DNA from 3 places in the Mesorhizobium sp. Cs1321R2N1 genome. Region 1 is predicted to be linked to each of the others. Evidence: predicted binding sites of a transcription regulator. Region 1 holds the regulator's gene; each other region holds the start of a gene.
The links. The regulator PhoB, encoded in region 1, activates phosphate uptake and scavenging genes when phosphate is short. The targets are predictions, from matches to a motif close to TGTCATNNANCTGTCAT.
Positions count from the first base shown of each region.

Region 1 (6,235 bases):
GATGTGGTAAACATGTCGGTCGGAATCCGCCACGACGATCTGCGCCGGCGCAACCGCGCCATGGTGATTGCAGCCGTGCGTCAGGGTGGTCAGCCCTCGCGCACCGAGATCGCCGCCACCACCGGCCTCAGCCACTCGACCATATCGGCGATATCAGCCGACCTGATCGGCGAGGGTATCCTGACCGAAGGCAAGCCGAACGAGGCCGGCTCATTGAAACGCGGCCGGCCGCAGGTTGGCCTTGGCCTCAACCCCGAGGCCGCGGCTGTGATGACCGTGGTGCTGTCGCTGAATTTCCTGTCCGTCGCCGTCATCGATTATGCCGGCCAGGTGGTCGCCGAGGAACAGCGCCGGCTGGACACGCTGACCATGTCGCGCGAGGCGCTGATCGGCGAATGCACGGCAATAGTGCGGCGGCGCCTCGAGGACCCCGATCTCGACGTCCGCAGTATTGCCCGCATCGCGCTGGCGATCCAGGGCATCACTGACACCGAGGCGCGTGCGATGCTGTGGTCGCCGATCACGCCGCAGACGGACATTCCCTTCGCCGACATACTTGAAGCCGAGTTCGGCATCCCCGCCACCATGGAGAACGACTGCAACATGATGGCGGTGGCGCTGCGCTGGCGCGACCCCGAACGCTACCGCGACGACTTCATCGCCATCCTGCTCTCGCACGGCATCGGCATGGGCCTGGTGCTGAAGGGCGAGCTGTTCACCGGCACGCATTCATCGGGAGGCGAGTTCGGCCACATGATCCATCGCCCGGGAGGCGCGCTCTGCCGCTGCGGGCGGCGCGGCTGCGTCGAGGCCTATGCCGGCAACTACGCCATCTGGCGCAACGCCAGGCAGCTTGGCGAGGACGCCGAACCGGTCGCAGATGTCAGCGATGCGCAGATGCGGACACTCGCCGCGACGGCAAGGGAGAAAGACGGACCGGAGCGCGAAGCCTATCGCAAGGCCGGCGAGGCGCTGGGCTATGGACTGGGCAGCCTGTTCGCGCTGATCGATCCCGCACCCGTCGCCATGGTCGGCGTCAGCGCCGCCGCCTTCGACCTGATCGAGCCGGCCTTGCGCGAGGCCATCGCCCAGACCGCCGGCGGCCAGCATTCGGAATCGATTTCCTTCGACACCGAGCCGAACGAGCTGCCGCTCATCCGCGAAGGTTGCGCTATGCGCGCATTGACCTTCGTGGACCAGGAGATTTTCGCGCCGGGCGTGCTGGCGAAGCCCGGCGTTCCGGGCAAGAATGTAGCCTGATTTCAGTCTTCGCGGATCGCGTAGCCAGCGCCGCGAATGGTGCGGATCACGTCCGGCATACGGCCATTGTTAACCGCCTTGCGCAGCCGGCCGACATGCACGTCCACGGTGCGTTCATCGATATAGATCGTCTCGCCCCAGACATTGTCGAGCAACTGGCTGCGCGAGAACACGCGGCCGGGATGGCGCATCATGAATTCCAGCAGGCGAAACTCGGTCGGCCCGAGCCGGATCTCGCTCTTCTTGCGATAGACCCGGTGCGATTCCCGGTCGAGCACGATGTCGCCGACCTTGAGCACGCTGGACAGCACTTCCGGCTTGGCGCGGCGCAGCAGCGCCTTGACCCGGGCCATGAATTCCGGTGTCGAGAACGGCTTGACCAGATAGTCGTCGGCACCGGTCGAGAGGCCGCGCACGCGGTCGCTCTCCTCGCCGCGCGCCGTCAGCATGATGATCGGCAGCCTCTCGGTCTCGGGCCGCATTCGCAGGCGCCGACAGAGTTCGATGCCGGAAACCGCCGGCACCATCCAGTCGAGCACCAGGAGGTCGGGCACGTTCTCCTGGAGGCGGATCTCGGCTTCGTCGCCGCGTGTCACCACCTCGACCTGGTAGCCTTCCGATTCCAGATTGTAGCGGAGGAGCACGCCGAGCGGCTCCTCGTCCTCCACCACCATGATGCGTGGCGCGATCATCGATTGATCATCCCTGCCGTCAAGCCGCCGGCACCGACATCGCCGTCTCGTCCTGCTTCGGACGGTTGGCGGGCAGTTGCGTGCCGGTCAGCACATAATATGCATTCTCGGCAATGTTGGTCACGTGGTCGCCGATGCGTTCGAGATTCTTGGCGCAGAACAAAAGATGCGTGCAAGCCGTGATGTTGCGCGGGTCTTCCATCATGTAGGTCAGGAGTTCGCGGAACACCGATGTGTATTTGACATCGATGCGTTCGTCGTCATTCCTGAGCTTGGCGAGTGCGGCGGCATCGCCGGCCGCATATTCCTCGACCACGCCCTGCACCTGGATCAGCACCAGCTGCGCCATGGAGTCGATCGAATGCGACAGGTCGCGTGGCGTGGCGGAGAGGCCGACGGAGCCGACGCGCTTGGCAATGTTCTTGGCAAGGTCGCCGATGCGCTCGAGATCGCCCGCCATCCGGATCGAGCCGACGACATGACGCAGATCGTCGGCCATCGGCTGACGCTTGGCGATGAGGGTGATGGCTCGGTCGTCGAGCTCGCGCTGGCGCGCGTCCATGATGGCGTCGTCGGAGACGACGCGCTGTGCCAGCGCGTTGTCGGAATTCAGCAGCGCCTTGGTGGCGCCGCCGACCATCGTGCCGGCGAGATCGCCCATGTCGCTGATCAGCCTGCTGATCTGTCCGAGATCCTCGTCGAAGGCTGCGACTGTATGTTCGGCCATGATCCTGGTCCTCGTATGCGTGATATCAGCCGAAGCGGCCGGTGATGTAGTCCTGCGTGCGCTTCTCGCGAGGCGACGTGAAGATCTTCTCGGTCTTGTCGAATTCGACCAGTTCGCCCAGATACATGAAAGCCGTCTGGCGTGACACGCGCGCCGCCTGCTGCATATTGTGGGTGACGATGACGATCGTGTAGTCGGCCTGCAACTCGTCGATCAGTTCCTCGATCTTGGCGGTCGACAGCGGATCGAGCGCCGAGGCCGGCTCGTCGAGCAGGATGACCTCCGGCTTCACCGCCACGGTGCGGGCGATGCAAAGACGCTGCTGCTGGCCGCCCGACAGGCTGAGGCCGCTGGCGTTCAGCTTGTCCTTGACCTCGGTCCACAATGCGGCGCGCTTCAGCGCCTGCTCGACACGGCCGTCCATCTCGGCCTTGCTGATCTTCTCATAGAGCCTGACACCGAAAGCGATGTTCTCATAGATCGACATCGGGAACGGCGTCGGCTTCTGGAACACCATGCCGATCTTGGTCCGCAGCAGGTTGAGATCCTGCGAACGGTCGAGAACGTTCTGGCCGTCGAGCAGCACCTGGCCCTCGGCGGTCTGCTTGGGGTAGAGTTCGTAGATGCGGTTGAAGACGCGCAGCAGCGTCGACTTTCCGCAACCCGACGGTCCGATGAAGGCCGTCACGCTGCGCTCGGGCAGCGACAACGTGATGTCCTTCAGCGCCTTCGACTGGCCGTAGTAGAAATTGAGGTTCTTGACCTCGATCTTCGCCTTGGCGGCTGCCTCGGTGGCAATCGTCATGTCTGGAGACAACATCTGGCTCATTTGTCCTCTCTGCGTCCGGTCAGGCTGCGCGCAAAGATGCTGAGCGCGAGAACCGTCAATGTGATTATGAGTGCGCCGGTCCAGGCCAGTTGCTGCCATTCCTCATAGGGGCTGAGAGCGAACTGGAAGATGGTGACCGGCAGGCTGGCCATCGGCGCGTTGAGATTGCTCGACCAGAACTGGTTGTTGAGCGCGGTGAAGAGCAGCGGCGCCGTCTCGCCGGAGATGCGGGCGATCGACAGCAATATGCCGGTGACGATGCCGGAAAGTGCTGCACGATAAGCCACTGATTTGATGACCACCCAGCGCGGCGCGCCGATCGCGGTGCCGGCTTCGCGCAAGGCGTTCGGCACCAGGTTGAGCATGTCCTCGGTGGTGCGCACGACCACGGGGATGACCAGGATGGCCAGCGCGACGGCGCCGGCGATCGCCGAGAAATGCCCCATCGGCCGCACCATCAATTCGTAGACAAACAGGCCAATGATGATCGACGGCGCCGATAGCAGAATGTCGTTGATGAAGCGCACCACGGTGGTGAGTTTCGAGAAGCGGCCGTATTCGGCCATGTAGGTGCCGGCCAGAACACCGATTGGCGTGCCGACGATAACGGCGATGACCGTCATCACCACGCTGCCATAGATAGCGTTCAGCAGGCCGCCGGCATCGCCGGGGGGCGGCGTCATCTGCGTAAACACATCAAGGGAGAGCCCGGCTGCGCCTTTGTAGACCAATGCGCCGAGGATCAGTGCCAGCCAGGCAAGCCCGATGCCCGCGGCGGCGACGCACAGCGTCATCATCACCGAGTTTCTGGTCTTGCGGCGGCTGTGAAGCGACGAGGCTGTCGACATCGGTCAGGCTCCGGTGCGGGCGTCGATGCGCATCAGCATGTAGCGTGCGATGGCAAGGATGAGGAAAGTGATGACGAACAGGATCAGGCCAAGCGCTACCAGCGAGGACGTATAGAGGTCGCCGACGGCTTCGGTGAATTCATTGGCGATGGTCGCGGAGATTGTCGTTGCCGGCGCGAACAGCGAGGTCGAGATGCGGTGCGCATTACCGATCACGAAGGTCACCGCCATGGTTTCGCCGAGCGCGCGGCCAAGGCCAAGCATGACGCCGCCCATGATGCCGATGCGGGTGTAAGGGATGACGACGCGACGTGTCACTTCCCAGGTCGTGCAGCCAATGCCGTAGGCGGACTCCTTCAGCACCGGCGGCACCGTGTCGAACACGTCCTTGGTGATCGAGGTGATGAAGGGCAGCACCATGATGGCGAGGATCAGCGACGAGGTCAGCAGGCCGATGCCGTAGGGCGGACCGGCAAACAGGCTGCCAAGACCGGGAACGCCATGGAAAACGCTGATGATGAAGGGCTGCACCGTCGTCTGCAGGAACGGCGCCAGGACGAACAGGCCCCAGATGCCGTAGATGATCGAAGGAATGCCGGCCAGCAGTTCCACCGCCATGCCGATTGGGCGCCGAAGCGGGCGCGGGCAAAGCTCGGTGAGAAAAATGGCAATGCCGATGCCGAGCGGCACGGCGATCAGGATGGCGATGGCCGATGTGACAATGGTGCCATAGATAGGCGCCAGGGCGCCGAATTTCTCCGTCACCGGGTTCCAGCTCTCGCTGGTCAGAAACGAGAAGCCGAAGGTCGACAGTGCCTGCCAGGAACCGGCAAACAACGAGATGGCGACGCCGCCAAGCAACACCAGCACGAGAATGGCGGCGGCGCGGGTCAGCCCATGGAAGATCGAATCTGTTAACGCGAAGCGTCTGACGATGGCGTCGCGCGAGCCCTTAATGGCTGGCAAGGCTTCCTGGACAGCACTCATGTCAAGCTCGGCTCTTTGTGTTGAGAAAAAGGAGCGCCGCGTGAAGCGGCGCTCCTTCGGGTGATGTTACTCGCCAGCGTAGACCGGCTTGCCGCCGGCCTGGATGTCGGCCTTCCACGAAGCCTTGATCAGGTCGACGACGCTGTCGGGGATCGACACGTAGTCGAGCGTCTTGGCGGTTTCTTTGCCGTCCTTGTAGGCCCAGGCAAAGAACTTCAGCGCTTCGCCGGTGGCAGCGGCATCGTCCGGAGCCTTGTGGATCAGCACCCAGGTCGAGGCGGCGATCGGCCAGGTGGCGTCGCCGGGCTCGTTGGTGATGATGACGTTGAAGTTCTTCGCGCCCTTGAAGTCGGCATTCGAAGCGGCGGCGCCGAAGGATTCGAGCGACGGCTCGACAACCTTGCCGGCTGCATTCACCATCTTGGAGTAGGACAGCTTGTTCTGCTTGGCATAGGCATATTCGACGTAGCCGATGCCGCCGTCGGTCTGCTTGACGGTGTTGGCAACGCCTTCGCTGCCCTTGGCGCCGACGCCGGTCGGCCATTCGACGGCCGTGTCCGAACCAACCTTGTCCTTCCAGTCGGGCGACAGTTTCACCAGGTAGTCGGTGAAGTTGAAGGTCGTGCCCGAACCGTCCGAGCGATGCACGACGGCGATCGCGGTCGACGGCAGGGTGAGCGAGGGGTTCAGCGCCTTGATCGCGGCGTCGTCCCAGGTGGTGATGGCGCCGAGATAGATCTGGGCCAGCGTCTTGCCGTCGAGGACGAGTTCGCCCGGCTTGATGCCCGTGAGGTTGACGATCGGCACGATGCCGCCCATCACCATCGGGAACTGCACGAGGCCGTTCTTTTCGAGGTCTGCATCGGACATCGGCTTGTCGGTGGCGCCGAAG
Region 1 covers NZ_JAPYKP010000024.1:51,556-57,790, reverse strand. The annotation lists gene O7A61_RS09565 (ROK family protein) at 13-1,260, shown strand; gene phoB (phosphate regulon transcriptional regulator PhoB) at 1,263-1,952, opposite strand; gene phoU (phosphate signaling complex protein PhoU) at 1,972-2,679, opposite strand; gene pstB (phosphate ABC transporter ATP-binding protein PstB) at 2,705-3,508, opposite strand; gene pstA (phosphate ABC transporter permease PstA) at 3,505-4,356, opposite strand; gene pstC (phosphate ABC transporter permease subunit PstC) at 4,360-5,343, opposite strand; gene pstS (phosphate ABC transporter substrate-binding protein PstS) at 5,410-6,235, opposite strand, start outside.

Region 2 (6,235 bases), on a different contig from region 1:
GCTGAAGCCCGTCTACGCCGGGCAAACCATCACCTTCACGCGCACGGCGCTTTCCCACCGCCCCATCGCGTCCCGCGCCGGCTGGCGGTTGCTGGCGCTGCTCTGCGAGGCCTCCGATTCGACCGGCGGCAAGGTGCTGGAATTCGAAAGCGCGGTACTGGTGAGGGTTGGGTGAGGCGTCTCTTCCTTCTCCCCTTGTGGGAGAAGGAAGAAATGCTCAATGGCCCTCGAAGCCGATCAGCGTCCTCACCGGCACGCCGAGCGCTTCGAGCTTCGCGCGCCCGCCCAGATCCGGCAGGTCGATGACAAAGCAAGCCGCGAGAATATCCGCCCCGATCTGGCGCAGCAGCTTGACCGCCGCTTCCGCCGTGCCGCCGGTGGCGATCAGATCGTCGACCAGGATCACCTTCTCGCCGGGCGCGACGCCGTCCTTGTGCATTTCCATCTCGTCCAGCCCGTATTCCAGGCTGTAGGCGACGCGCACGGTCTCATAAGGCAGCTTGCCCTTCTTGCGGATCGGTACGAAGCCGGCCGAGAGCTGGTGGGCGACGGCGCCGCCCAGGATAAAGCCGCGCGCTTCGATGCCGGCGATCTTGTCGATCTTCTGCCCGGCATAGGGATGCACCAGCTCGTCGATGGCGCGGCGGAAAGCGCGTGCGTTGCCGAGCAGCGTGGTGATGTCGCGAAACAGGATGCCGGGCCTGGGATAGTCCGGGATGGTGCGGATCGACGCCAGCAGCGTGTCTTCGAGCGAGGATTTCATGAAGCGGCTCCGGATGATCCAGCTGACAGAAGCGAAACAGCGCGGGGCCGATCGTAACCCGGCGCGACCGACAACGGCTAGCGCGATGTGACGGTCGAGACAAGCGCATCCGGCAAAGGATTTGGCAGCAATGCCAGGCAATTTCCTTGCCGTGGGCGCAGGCCGTGGCCGACACGAAAAGGGGCGCCCGAAGGCGCCCCGCTCGAACAGATGGCTATCGGGCAAACCCTACATGCCGAGATCGGAACGAAGCTCCGCCCTGGCCACGTCGTACTCGGCCTTGAAGTCATCGCGGTTGAGCAGGACCGCGGCGATGACGCTGCCGGAAATCTTGCCCATCTCGACGTCGGACGGATAGTGGATGCCGCCGACGATGCGGTTATGGGCGAACTCGGCCGCGCGCGCCATGATCTGGGCACGCCTTTCCGGAACCATGTCAGACAGGATGATGCCCATCATCGTGCCGACGGTCGCATGGCCCGACGGCCAGGAACCGGAGCTCGACAGCTTCACCACCGGCTTCACGAGGTCGCTGAGCTGGTGCGGACGCGGGCGCTTCCAGACGTCCTTCGCCGGATCGACGACGGCGCCTTCGGTCTCCACCACGCGATCGAAGAAGGCGCTGAATTTCGGCAGCTTGTCCTTGTTGAAATTCGGTCCCATGACGTCGGCGAAACGCCAGACGTTTTCCTCGGCATCGGCGATGGCGCGGGCTTCCATTTCAGGTGTGCGCGTGACTTGCATGGTCAGCACCTCGCCAAGCTCGGCCTTGGTCTCGGCCGAATCATTTGCTGGCGGCGGCGGCAGGATCATCGTCAGGTCGACGTCCTTGTTGGTGATGAAGGGCTTTGCGTCTTCGGCGCGGGCCGTGGAACCAACGACGAGCAGCAGCAGGCCTGCCGCTAGCGATGCGTATCTTTTCATGGGCGTGATCCTTTGATGAGAGCGCCGCAGGATCGCGATGTGTGGTGACGGCTATGTGACACCGCCGAGACGTGGCGGCGCAATCCACCCCAAAAGCAGAAAAGGGCGCCTCGCGGCGCCCTTTTCTTGAATTTCAGACTGCGGCATCGCTCAATGCGCGACGGCTTCCCACACCTTGCGCTTGGTCATGTAGACCAGGGCGCCGAACAGAAGCAGGAACACCAGCACGCGGAAGCCCATCTTCTTGCGGTCTTCCATGTGCGGCTCGGCCGCCCATGTCAGGAAGGCAGCCACGTCGCGGGAATACTGGTCGATGGTCTGCGGCGAACCGTCGTCATAGGTCACCTGGCCGTCGGAGAGCGGCTTGGGCATCTTCAGCGACACGCCCGACATGAAATACGGGTTGTAGTGCGTGCCTTCCGGGATGACAATTCCGGCCGGGGGCGTCTGGTCATAGCCGGTCAGCAGCGAATGGATGTAGTCGGGACCACCGGCATCATACTGGGTGAAGATGTCGAAGACGAACTGCGGGAAGCCGCGCTCGACGCCGCGCGCCTTTGCCAGCAGCGACATATCCGGCGGCGCCGCGCCGCCATTGGAGGCAGCGGCGGCTTCCTCATTGGCGAACGGCGCCGGGAAATGATCGGACGGCTTGCCGGGACGGTCGAACATGTCGCCGGCATCGTTGGGGCCGTCGTGGACGGTGTATTCGGCTGACAGCGTCTTGATCTGCGCGTCGCTATAGCCGAGGTCCGACAGCGTGCGGAACGCCACCAGGTTCATCGAATGGCAGGCCGAGCAAACTTCCTTGTAGACCTTCAGGCCGCGCTGCAGCTGCGCCTTGTCATAGGTGCCGAACGGGCCGGTGAAGCTCCAGCTCATTTCCTTCGGCTCGTTGATCGGGAAATGCGTCGGTGCCGCCGCGTTATGGGCCTCTTCGGCCGCGAATGCCCAAGTGCCTGCAACTCCGGTGCCGGCGGCCACAAGGCCGATCAGCGCCAGCGAGGTGAGAATCTTCTTCATGCCAAATCCCCTTAGATTCTCTACCGCTCAGCCCTTGGTCTCAGGTGCTGCGGTGGCGCCCACCGGATGTCCGCTGCCACCCTTGTTCTTCTCCAGCACCGCCTCGGTGATCGAGTTCGGCAGCCTGCGCGGTGTCTCGATCAGGCCAAGAACCGGCAGGATGATGAGGAAGAAGGCGAAGTAGAACAGCGTCGCCATCTGCGCCATGAACACATAGCTGCCTTCCGCCGGCTGCGAGCCCAGCCAGCCCAGCAGGATGGCATCGGCCACGAACAGCCAGAAGAACAGCTTGTACCAGGGCCGGTAGACCGCCGAGCGCACCTTGGAAGTATCGAGCCACGGCACCAGGAACAGCATGACGATGGCACCGAACATGCACAGCACGCCGCCGAGCTTGGAATTGATCGGCCCGACATTGAAGGTGATGGCGCGCAGGATCGCGTAGAACGGCAGGAAGTACCATTCCGGGACGATATGGGCCGGGGTCTTCAGCGGGTTGGCGACCGTGTAGTTGTCCGGATGGCCGAGATAGTTCGGCAGGTAGAAGACGAAATAGGCGAAGATGAACAGGAACACGATCATGCCGAACGCGTCCTTGATGGTCGCGTAGGGGGTGAAGGCGACGGTGTCGGTCTTCGACTTGACCTCGATGCCGGTCGGGTTCGACTGGCCGACGACATGCAGCGCCCAGACATGCAGCACCACGACGCCGGCGATCATGAACGGCAGCAAGTAATGCAGCGCGAAGAAGCGGTTCAGCGTCGGATTGTCGACGGCGAAGCCGCCGAGCAGCAGCTGCTGGATCCAGTCGCCGACCAGCGGAATGGCGCTGAAGAAACCGGTGATGACGGTGGCGCCCCAGAAGCTCATCTGCCCCCATGGCAGCACATAGCCCATGAAGCCGGTCGCCATCATCAGGAGGTAGATGATGCAGCCGAGGATCCACAGAAGCTCGCGCGGCGCCTTGTAGGAGCCGTAATAAAGACCGCGGAAGATGTGCAGGTAGACGGCGATGAAGAAGAACGAGGCGCCGTTGGCATGCATATAGCGCAACAGCCATCCCGAATTCACGTCGCGCATGATCTTCTCGACCGAACCGAAGGCGAGATTGGTGTCGGCCGTATAGTGCATGGCCAGCACGATGCCGGTCAGGATCTGCGCCACCAGCATGATCGCCAGGATGCCGCCGAAGGTCCACATATAGTTCAGGTTGCGCGGCACCGGATAGGCGATGAAGCTGTCATAGACCATCCTGGGCAGCGGCATGCGGGCGTCGAACCAGCGTTCGATACCGGTCTTCGGCGTATAGGTCGAGTGTCCCTCGCTCATCGAAATATCCCCTGCCTCAACCGATAAGGAGTTTGGTGTCGGAAACGAACTTGAATACCGGAATCGCCATATTCTCCGGCGCCGGGCCTTTGCGGATGCGGCCGGCAGTGTCGTATTGCGAGCCATGGCACGGGCAGAACCAGCCGCCGAAATCGCCTTCCTGGCCGAGCGGAATGCAGCCCAGATGGGTGCAGACCTGAACCATCACCATCCAGGCTTCCTTGCCGGGCGTGGTGCGGTTGGCGTCGGTCGCCGGCGCATCGGACGGCAAATTGGCGTTGCGCGCGATCGGATCCTTGAGATCGGAGAGGCTGACGGCCTCGCCATCCTTCATTTCCTTCTCGGTGCGGTTGCGCACCACGACCGGCTTGCCGCGCCACTTGACGATCAGCGAGCTGCCAGGCGTCAGCGAAGAGACATCGACCTCGACCGAAGCGAGCGCCAGCGTCGAGGCGTCGGGGCGCATCTGGTCGATGAACGGCCAGGCGACCGCACCGGCGCCAACCACGGCGGCCATGCCGGTGGCGACGTAGAGAAAATCTCGACGGTTGGGATCGTGGATGTCGGTTGCGCTCACGGGTGCCTGATCCTTTCGCCTCTTCCGCGCCGGTGGCCGAGCCTTGTCCCCGCTCAATCACGCCAACCCGACAGCGCATGGCGAACAGGCTAGCGAATTCCTCCGGCATTTGGACTTCGGTTTATGCGTGAAGCCCGTTTTTGTCCAGACGGGTGAAGGCACAAGGGCAGATTGTCGCGGGGACGAAATACCCTGTCGCCGGGCGGGACGGCCAGGCGCCGCGAAAGGCGGCTAAACAACCGGGAAACAACCGCAAATCCGATGCCTGGCTTCGCCTCGACACGGAGCATCGGCGTGATCTATCCTTGGCCGCATGGCGCATGTCATCGATCGCGAGGAATGGGCTGTTCGTTCCAACCACTGGAAGGGCGAACTGCAATGCGGCGCCTACGGCTCGAACTCCTGCCTGATCTTCAACTACCTGCCCGACGTCGGCGGCGGCCCGCGGCTGCACGCTCATCCTTATGCGGAGATCTTCATCATCCGCCAGGGTACCGCCTTGTTCACGGTCGGCGACCAGGAAATCGAGGCCACCGCCGGTCAGATCGTCATCGTGCCGCCGCACACGCCGCACAAATTCACCAATCTCGGCCCGGGTCCGCTGGAAACGACCGACATCCACGAGAACGGCAGCTTCATAACCGAATGGCTGGAGTAATTCCTGCATAACCCTGGCGGCTTCCCGGTCGGCGCCTAGATCTACGGCATGGGAGCCAACCGGAAAGCCGCCAGGGCCAGGACATGCCAACCTCGACCATCGAAATCGAAGGCCTGAGCATTGCCCTGCGCGAGGCAGGCCCTGCCGGAGCACCGGCTTTCCTCCTGTTGCACGGATGGCCGCAAAGCTCCTACGCCTTCGAGCGGGTGATCGGCCGGTTGGCGGCCGACTACCGGGTCGTCGCCCCTGACCTGCCCTGCATCGGCGGCTCGCAAGGCCTGCCCGGGGCTGGCGACAAGAGAACCCTGGCGAGACTGATGAGAGGCGTCGCAGAGACTTGCGGACTACGCCAACTCGTGGCCGCCGGCCATGATGTCGGCGGCCAGATCGTGTTTGCCTTGTTGAGAGACCATCCGGACATCCTTTCCGGCGCGGCGATCATGGATGTCGTCATTCCAGGCGTCGCGCCGTGGGAGAAGGTCATTCGCGATCCGCGGATCTGGCACTTCGCGTTCCATGCCGTCCCGGCCTTGCCGGAAACGCTGGTCAGCGGCCATCAGAGCGCCTATTTCGACTTCTTCTTCAATGTGCTTTCGAAGGATCGAGCCTCGATTCCTGACGAGGCCAGGGAAATCTACGCCAAGGCCTATTCTCGGCCGGAAAGCCTCCAGGCGGGGTTCGACTGGTATCGTGCCTTTCCGGAGGATGCCAAGGTCAATGCCGCGCGGCCCGCGAAACCGATTGCGGTTCCGGTTCTGTATCTGAGGAGTGCGGCCGAGTCCGGCGCCATCGGCGACTATGTCGATGGCCTGCGCGCAGCCGGGCTCTCAAATGTCGAGGGCGACATCATAGCCGGCAGCGGACACTTCGTTGCCGATGAAAATCCCGAAGCGCTTGCCGCCCGCCTGGCGCGCTTCCACAGGGAAACCAGCGCGGCAAGCTCCAACTCTACATGGCGCCA
Region 2 covers NZ_JAPYKP010000063.1:16,324-22,558, reverse strand. The annotation lists gene O7A61_RS17390 (MaoC family dehydratase) at 1-175, shown strand, start outside; gene O7A61_RS17385 (adenine phosphoribosyltransferase) at 218-763, opposite strand; gene O7A61_RS17380 (acid phosphatase) at 992-1,687, opposite strand; gene O7A61_RS17375 (cytochrome c1) at 1,838-2,710, opposite strand; gene O7A61_RS17370 (cytochrome b) at 2,738-4,039, opposite strand; gene petA (ubiquinol-cytochrome c reductase iron-sulfur subunit) at 4,056-4,616, opposite strand; gene O7A61_RS17360 (cupin domain-containing protein) at 4,930-5,274, shown strand; gene O7A61_RS17355 (alpha/beta fold hydrolase) at 5,358-6,235, shown strand, end outside; gene O7A61_RS17350 (DUF6665 family protein) at 6,223-6,235, opposite strand, start outside.
Region 2: a site for PhoB is predicted at 1,732-1,748, ahead of O7A61_RS17380 (acid phosphatase). Genes of this name have one in related genera too.

Region 3 (6,235 bases), on a different contig from region 1:
GGATCCGGGCGAAGCAGGGCGAGATTGGTGCCGGCCAGCCGCAACGGATGCTTGCGCGCGTAGAGTACGACGAGGATGGCGATAACGCTCACGGTCTGGCCGATCAGCGTCGAGGTGGCGGACCCGGCGATGCCGAGTTCGGGAAACGGGCCGATGCCGCGGATGAGCAGGGGATTGAGCACGATGTCGAGCACGACCGCCAGCGCCATGAAGATGAAGGGCGTGCGGGAATCGCCCGCACCGCGCAGCACGGTCATGACGAAGGACAGGAGGTTCATCATCGGCACGGCGACGAAGATGATGCGCAGGTAGGAGCGTGCGAGCGGCAAGGCGTCGGCCGGCGTGCCAAGCGCGCCCAGGATGGCGTCGACCCAGATCCAGCCGCAAACCGCGAAGACGACTGAAACGAGGAAGAAGAAAGTGGCGCTGGTGCCGACGATGCGGCGCGCCTCGGCCAGGTCGCGGGCGCCGACCGACTGCGCCACCAGGATGGTGGCCGCCATGCCGATGCCGAACACCGTGCCGAGGATCAGGAACAGGACAAGGTTGGCGTTGGAGGTCGCCGTCAGCGCCGATTCGCCGAGGAAGCGGCCAACCCAAACGGCATTGACCGAGCCGTTCAGCGATTGCAGAACATTGGAGCCGAGCACCGGCAAGGCGAAGAGCAGCAGCGTGCGTGGGATCGGGCCGCTGGTCAGGTCGCCGGTGCGCCGACGCCCGGGCATTTTTTCGTTCATGGCCGACAAAGCCTATCTCGAGTCCGGTACGCGATGATTGCAGATTCAACCCGACAGGTCGATGCGGGCGCGCGAACGGCCCACGGTGCTCACGCCATGATCCATCCTGTTCTCAAAGCTTGCGGCGCGCGTTTCTTGGCGCGTCCGCTTTGGGCTGCGCTTCCGTCGTTCCCTCGGCGTGCACCACGGCCGAAGTGGCCCGGCAGTGGCGCCGGTCCAGCCGTCGGCTGCGCCAAGCGAGCCGGCTGTCGGCGATACCGCAATCATGTATGCGGCGCGCACCGACGAGGGCTATCAACTGCCGGCCATCCCGGTTGCCAAGCTCGATCCGAAGTTCTTGCGCCAGATCGTGGCCGATCCGACCGGAGAGAAGCCTGGCACGATCGTCGTCGATGTTTCCGAGCATTTACTCTATCTGGTGCGCGACGGCGGAAAGGCCATGCGCTACGGCGTCAGCCTCGGCAAGGCCGGTTTCGGATGGACCGGCAGTGCCGTGGTCCAGGCGCGCAAGAAATGGCCGGTGTGGACGCCGCCACCCGAAATGATCCAGCGCCGGCCGGAACTGACGAAATACAAGGACGGCATGCCGCCCGGACCGCAGAGCCCGCTGGGCGCCCGCGCGCTCTATCTCTTCCGCGGCGGCAAGGACACGATGTACCGGCTGCACGGCACGCCGGAATGGGATTCCATCGGCAAGAACGCGTCGTCCGGCTGCGTGCGCTTCATGAACCAGGACATCATCGACCTCTACAGCCGCGTCAACGGCCCCGCCCAGGTCTTCGTGCGGCCCAACCTGTCTGCCGCCGGCAAGATCATGGCCGTGTCGAGCAGGACGGCCGAGCCGATCGATGCGGGCGTGCCGAAGGACGCCGAGTTCTTGAAGTAAGCCTTCACGACCTGCTCAGGCGGACGCGCCAGGCGCGCCCGCTTGTGCCGTGATCGTTACTTCTTGCCGAGACCCGGCAGCGTGACCTGATAGACCAGGAACATGGTGTCGACATCGGCGCCGTCATCGGCCTTGTAGGGCGCGCCGACCTGGAAGCCGTCCTGGGCGAGGAAGTCGTTGTCGTTGCCGACGAACAGGAAATAGTCGTCGGGCAGCTTCGGGTCGAGGACGCTGGCCAACGACATCGCTTCCCACTTCTCCGAAAGCTCGTTGTGGTCCTTCGCCCCACCATTATGCAGGCCGAAGCGGCCAAGCTCGGCGGCGGCGTTGATGTCGATGAACGGCGTCAGCTTGGCCGGCGTCACCGAGGGATCAAGCACGCCCTTGGGCGCTAGCGGCTTGTCGGCCGCGTCGAAGGCGCCGCCTGCGATGTCGGTCGCCCCGGACACGTCGACGATGTTGATCTGGCGGTAGAGCGAAGCGTCACCCTTCTTCAGGCCCTGGCCGTTGCCGCTGTCGCGCGCCAGCATCAGGAAGGATGTGTCCGAAAGCGCCACGATCTCGCTCTGCGCGGCGACCTTGGTCTTGCCCTTGGCATCCTTGAACACCGGCAGCGGCACGACGTATTCATGCGCGAGCTTCAGATGGGCGAGGTCGGAGGCATCGTAAACCAACGCCCGGGTGTTCTGGCGCGTCGAGGGTGAATCGCCGCCGTCCTGCCTCGGCGCCGACTGCAGCACGGCGATCAGGAACTTGCCGTCCGGCGTCATCGCCATGCCTTCGAGGCCCTGGTTGTTCTGGCGCCCGGTTTCGGGATCCTTCGGATCAGGGTCGGCGGCGCCCGGGCCGGGATTGTCGGAGGAGAAGTTCGGCGTTCCCTTGCGCATCGGCACGAGGGCTGCCGGCGGCTGGGTCGCCGACATCAGGCGGCCTTGCGCGGAGAACCTGTAGATGTTGGGGCCGTACTCGTCGGAGATGAACATCGAACCGTCGGGCAGCCGCACGATGGCCTCATTGTCGAGAGCGAGCTTGCCGTTGGTGGCGACGGGCAGCATCGGCATGTCGCCGGCCGCGGCGCGTACATCCGACAGCGGATCGAGGCCGGTGGCATCGGCGCCCTTGCCGTCGGTGAGAAGCATAGTGTCGGCAAGCGTCGCCTTGACGCCTGTCTGCTCCTGGCCGGCGGCGGGAGCAGCACCCGGCGCGACAGGCGTGAACTCGATGCCGATGGTGTTGAGGCGCGGCCGGTAGTCCGTGGTGCCGGCGACATTGTAGCCACGGTCGGGCAGGAGCCAGAGCGATCCCTTGTAGGTGCCGGCATCATGCGTCCAGCCTGTAGTGTCGATTGCCATGCCGGAGCCCGAGCCGAAGGTCTCGCCGAACTTGTCGCGCTGAGCAGCCGGCATGCGGCCGACGCCGACAAGGCCCTTGTTGATGTAGGCCACGCCGTCGGCAAGCGCCGGTGTCAGGGCGGTGAACAAGGCCAGCGCGACGCCGAGCGAAGCGGTTCGGTGCGGGTGTTTCATGGACAATCCTCTTTGTGACGAAGCATGCCGGAGCGGCCGAAGGGCAAAAACGGAAAGAGGTGCCGCATCGACGATGCCGTGCGCGCCTTCCCCAAAAGCGATCTAAGGCGTGAACATGATGCTTGCGTGACAGCGCGCGATGCCGGTCCACCAGCGTACTGGACACTTATGTCTAGCACATATAGGGTGCCGGCTTCGAACTGACCGGAAGGGAAGCCTTGAGGCCGCCGCGCAGGCTTCGTCACCTCGGGCGGATTTGGCTACACGATCGGCAAGAGCGTCGCGCTGGCGTTGGTGGACGACGATTTCGCCGGGGAGGGGACGCAGCTTTGCGTGCACAGTGTCGGCGTCGGACGGCCTGCGCGGGTCATCGCGGTCTCGCCCTATGATCCCCAGGGCAAGGCGATGCGGCAATGAGGAGGGAATTCGCGATGATCGATGACGCGGCACGAGACAGCAGGCGCGAACGCCGGCGCGGACGCACGGGCGAGGCCGGCAGCGAATCAAGCCGCAAGCCCAATTACCGCTCGCTGAAGAACCCATTCCTGCCACAGCCGATCTTTTCCAACGACCAGGTGGCGTCGATCCACGACACGGCGCTGCGCGTGCTGGAAGAACTGGGCATCAAGGTGCTGCTGCCCGAGGCGCGCGAGGTGCTTGCCCGCGCCGGCGCCCTGGTCGATCCCGAAACCGACATGGTGCGCATCGGCCGCGACATGGTGGTGGCAGCCTTAGCCTCGGCGCCGCGATCGATCCACGCCAATGCAGGCGCGCGCGCTCGCGATCTGTCGCTCGAATTGGGCGCCATGACATTCCTGGCGGGCTCCGGCGCGCCCAACGTCACCGATCTCGACCGCGGCCGGCGGCCTGGAACGCTGGTCGCCTTCGAGGAGCTCATCAAGCTGGTGCAGCATTTCGATGTCTTGCACATGCTGGGGCCGTGTATCGAACCGCAGGACATCGACAATCGTTTTCGCCACTATGCCGTCAATCGGGCGCAGCTGACGCTGTCCGACAAATTCCCGTTCGTGTTCGCGCGCGGCACGCCGCAGGTCGATGACAGTTTCGAGATGATCAGGCTGGCTCGTGGGTTGTCCGAAGACGAGTTCCGCTCGGGCGCGCATTGCTACACCGTCATCAACACCAACTCGCCGCGCCAGCTCGATATTCCCATGGCGCAAGGCATTATCGACTTCGCCAAGGCGGGCCAGGTCCTGATCATCACGCCGTTCTGCCTGGCCGGTGCGATGGCGCCGATCACGGTGGCCGGCGCCCTGACTTTGCAGCATGCCGAAGCGCTGGCCGGGCTGACGCTGGCGCAGATCGTGCGGCCGGGCGCGCCGGTGGTCTACGGTTCCTTCTCCTCCAATGTCGACATGAAATCGGGAGCACCGGCCTTCGGCACGCCGGAGCACGTCAAGGCCACACTGGGTGCAGGCCAACTGGCGCGCTTCACCGGTCTGCCCTGGCGCTCGGGCGGCGGCAGCGCTGCCAACATTTCGGACGCGCAGGCCGCGCACGAGACGCAGTTCGCGCTGTGGGGCTCGGTGCTTTCGGGCGCCACCGTCTGCATCCATGCGGCCGGCTGGCTGGAAGGGGGCTTGAGTGTTTCCCTGGAAAAGCTGGTCACCGACATCGAAGCGCTGCAGACGGTCGCGGAACTTTGCCACGCGACCCCCGGCGACGACGACGCAATCGGCTTCGAGGCCATAGCCGAAGTGCAGCCGGGCGGCCACTTCTTCTCGGCCAGCCATACCATGGCGCGCTACCGTACCGCCTTCTACGAGCCGCTGGTGGCCGACTGGTCGAATTTCGGCAACTGGACGCAAAGCGGGTCGAAGAACGCCACCGAACGCGCCACCGGCGTCTGGAAACGCATCCTCGCCGATTTCGAGCCGCCGGCAACGGCGGCCGCCACGTCAGGCGTGCTCGATGCATTCATCGCGCGGCGCACGAAAGAGGGCGGCGCGGCGCCCGTGTCGTGAGATAGCTCGCGGATCCACCGTCCTGAATTGTGGCCGTTGTCCCGGAACCCGCGGCGCTTCCCACGCATTCATGGAAGCGGGCCAATGCCTGGCTCCATTTGCGAGCCGTTGAGGGAGGACGACATGGGTTTCGACCAGTATCACGAACCGCCGGAAGAACTGTCGCAGGAAGTGCGGACCTTTGCCCGCATGATCGCCTCGCTGATCGAGGAGGCGGAAGCGATCAGCTGGTACGAACAGCGCATGTCGGTCGAAAAGAACCCGCAAGCCAAGGCGATCATGAAAACGCGCAGAGCGAGGAGTTCAAGCATTTCGGCATGGACCTCGAATTCCTGCTGCGCCAGAAGACGGACTGGCGCGTGGAACTGAAGGAGATTCTGTTCACCACGGGGGATATTGTGAGGGCTGGCGAGAAGGGCGAGAAGAAGGTGGATTGAGGTGGAAAGCCGGCCTACGAGGCTAGCCGCATTCAACTCACACCGCCGCGACAAACCCGTCCAGCACGCGTTTCTGGCCGGCCTTGTCGAAGTCGATGGTCAGCTTGTTGCCTTCGATGGCTGAAATATTGCCGTTGCCGAATTTCTGGTGGAAGACGCGGTCGCCGACGCTGAAAGCCGACGGGGTGTCGGAGACGGATTTGGCGACCAGTTCGCCGTCGATGGTGCGGCCCTTTACGCTGGTGCGGCCGGCGCCGTAGCCGGAGTCTGTCTCGCCATAGCCGATGCGTTCGACCTGATGGCCCGAACGCGTGCCCCAGTTGCGGTCGGTCGCCTCGGTGCGGTTGGCCTGTGCGCGCTGCCAGCCCGGCGTCGAATAGGTGTTGGAGAAGGCGCCGGACTTTTCCCCGCCGCCCGAATTGCCGCCGATATTGTCGAAGCGCGAGGCGCCATACGGGTTCTGTCTTCCCGCCCCTTGGCCGCCGCCACGGCCGGACGCGAACGAGCCGCCGCCATAGGGATTGCCGTAGCCGCCGTAGGAGTTGCCGGCTTCGGCGACCTCGACATGGGCTTCCGGGAGTTCCTCGAGGAAGCGTGACGGGATGGTCGATTGCCACAGGCCGTGGATGAGGCGATTGGAGACGAACCAGATATGCAGGTTCTT
Region 3 covers NZ_JAPYKP010000068.1:19,488-25,722, forward strand. The annotation lists gene O7A61_RS18130 (MATE family efflux transporter) at 1-737, opposite strand, end outside; partial or broken gene O7A61_RS18135 (L,D-transpeptidase) at 857-1,623, shown strand; gene O7A61_RS18140 (esterase-like activity of phytase family protein) at 1,680-3,149, opposite strand; partial or broken gene O7A61_RS18145 (glycine cleavage T C-terminal barrel domain-containing protein) at 3,372-3,566, shown strand; gene O7A61_RS18150 (trimethylamine methyltransferase family protein) at 3,581-5,134, shown strand; partial or broken gene O7A61_RS18155 (ferritin family protein) at 5,258-5,571, shown strand; gene O7A61_RS18160 (ATP-dependent helicase) at 5,609-6,235, opposite strand, start outside.
Region 3: a site for PhoB is predicted at 3,265-3,281, ahead of O7A61_RS18140 (esterase-like activity of phytase family protein). Genes of this name have one in related genera too.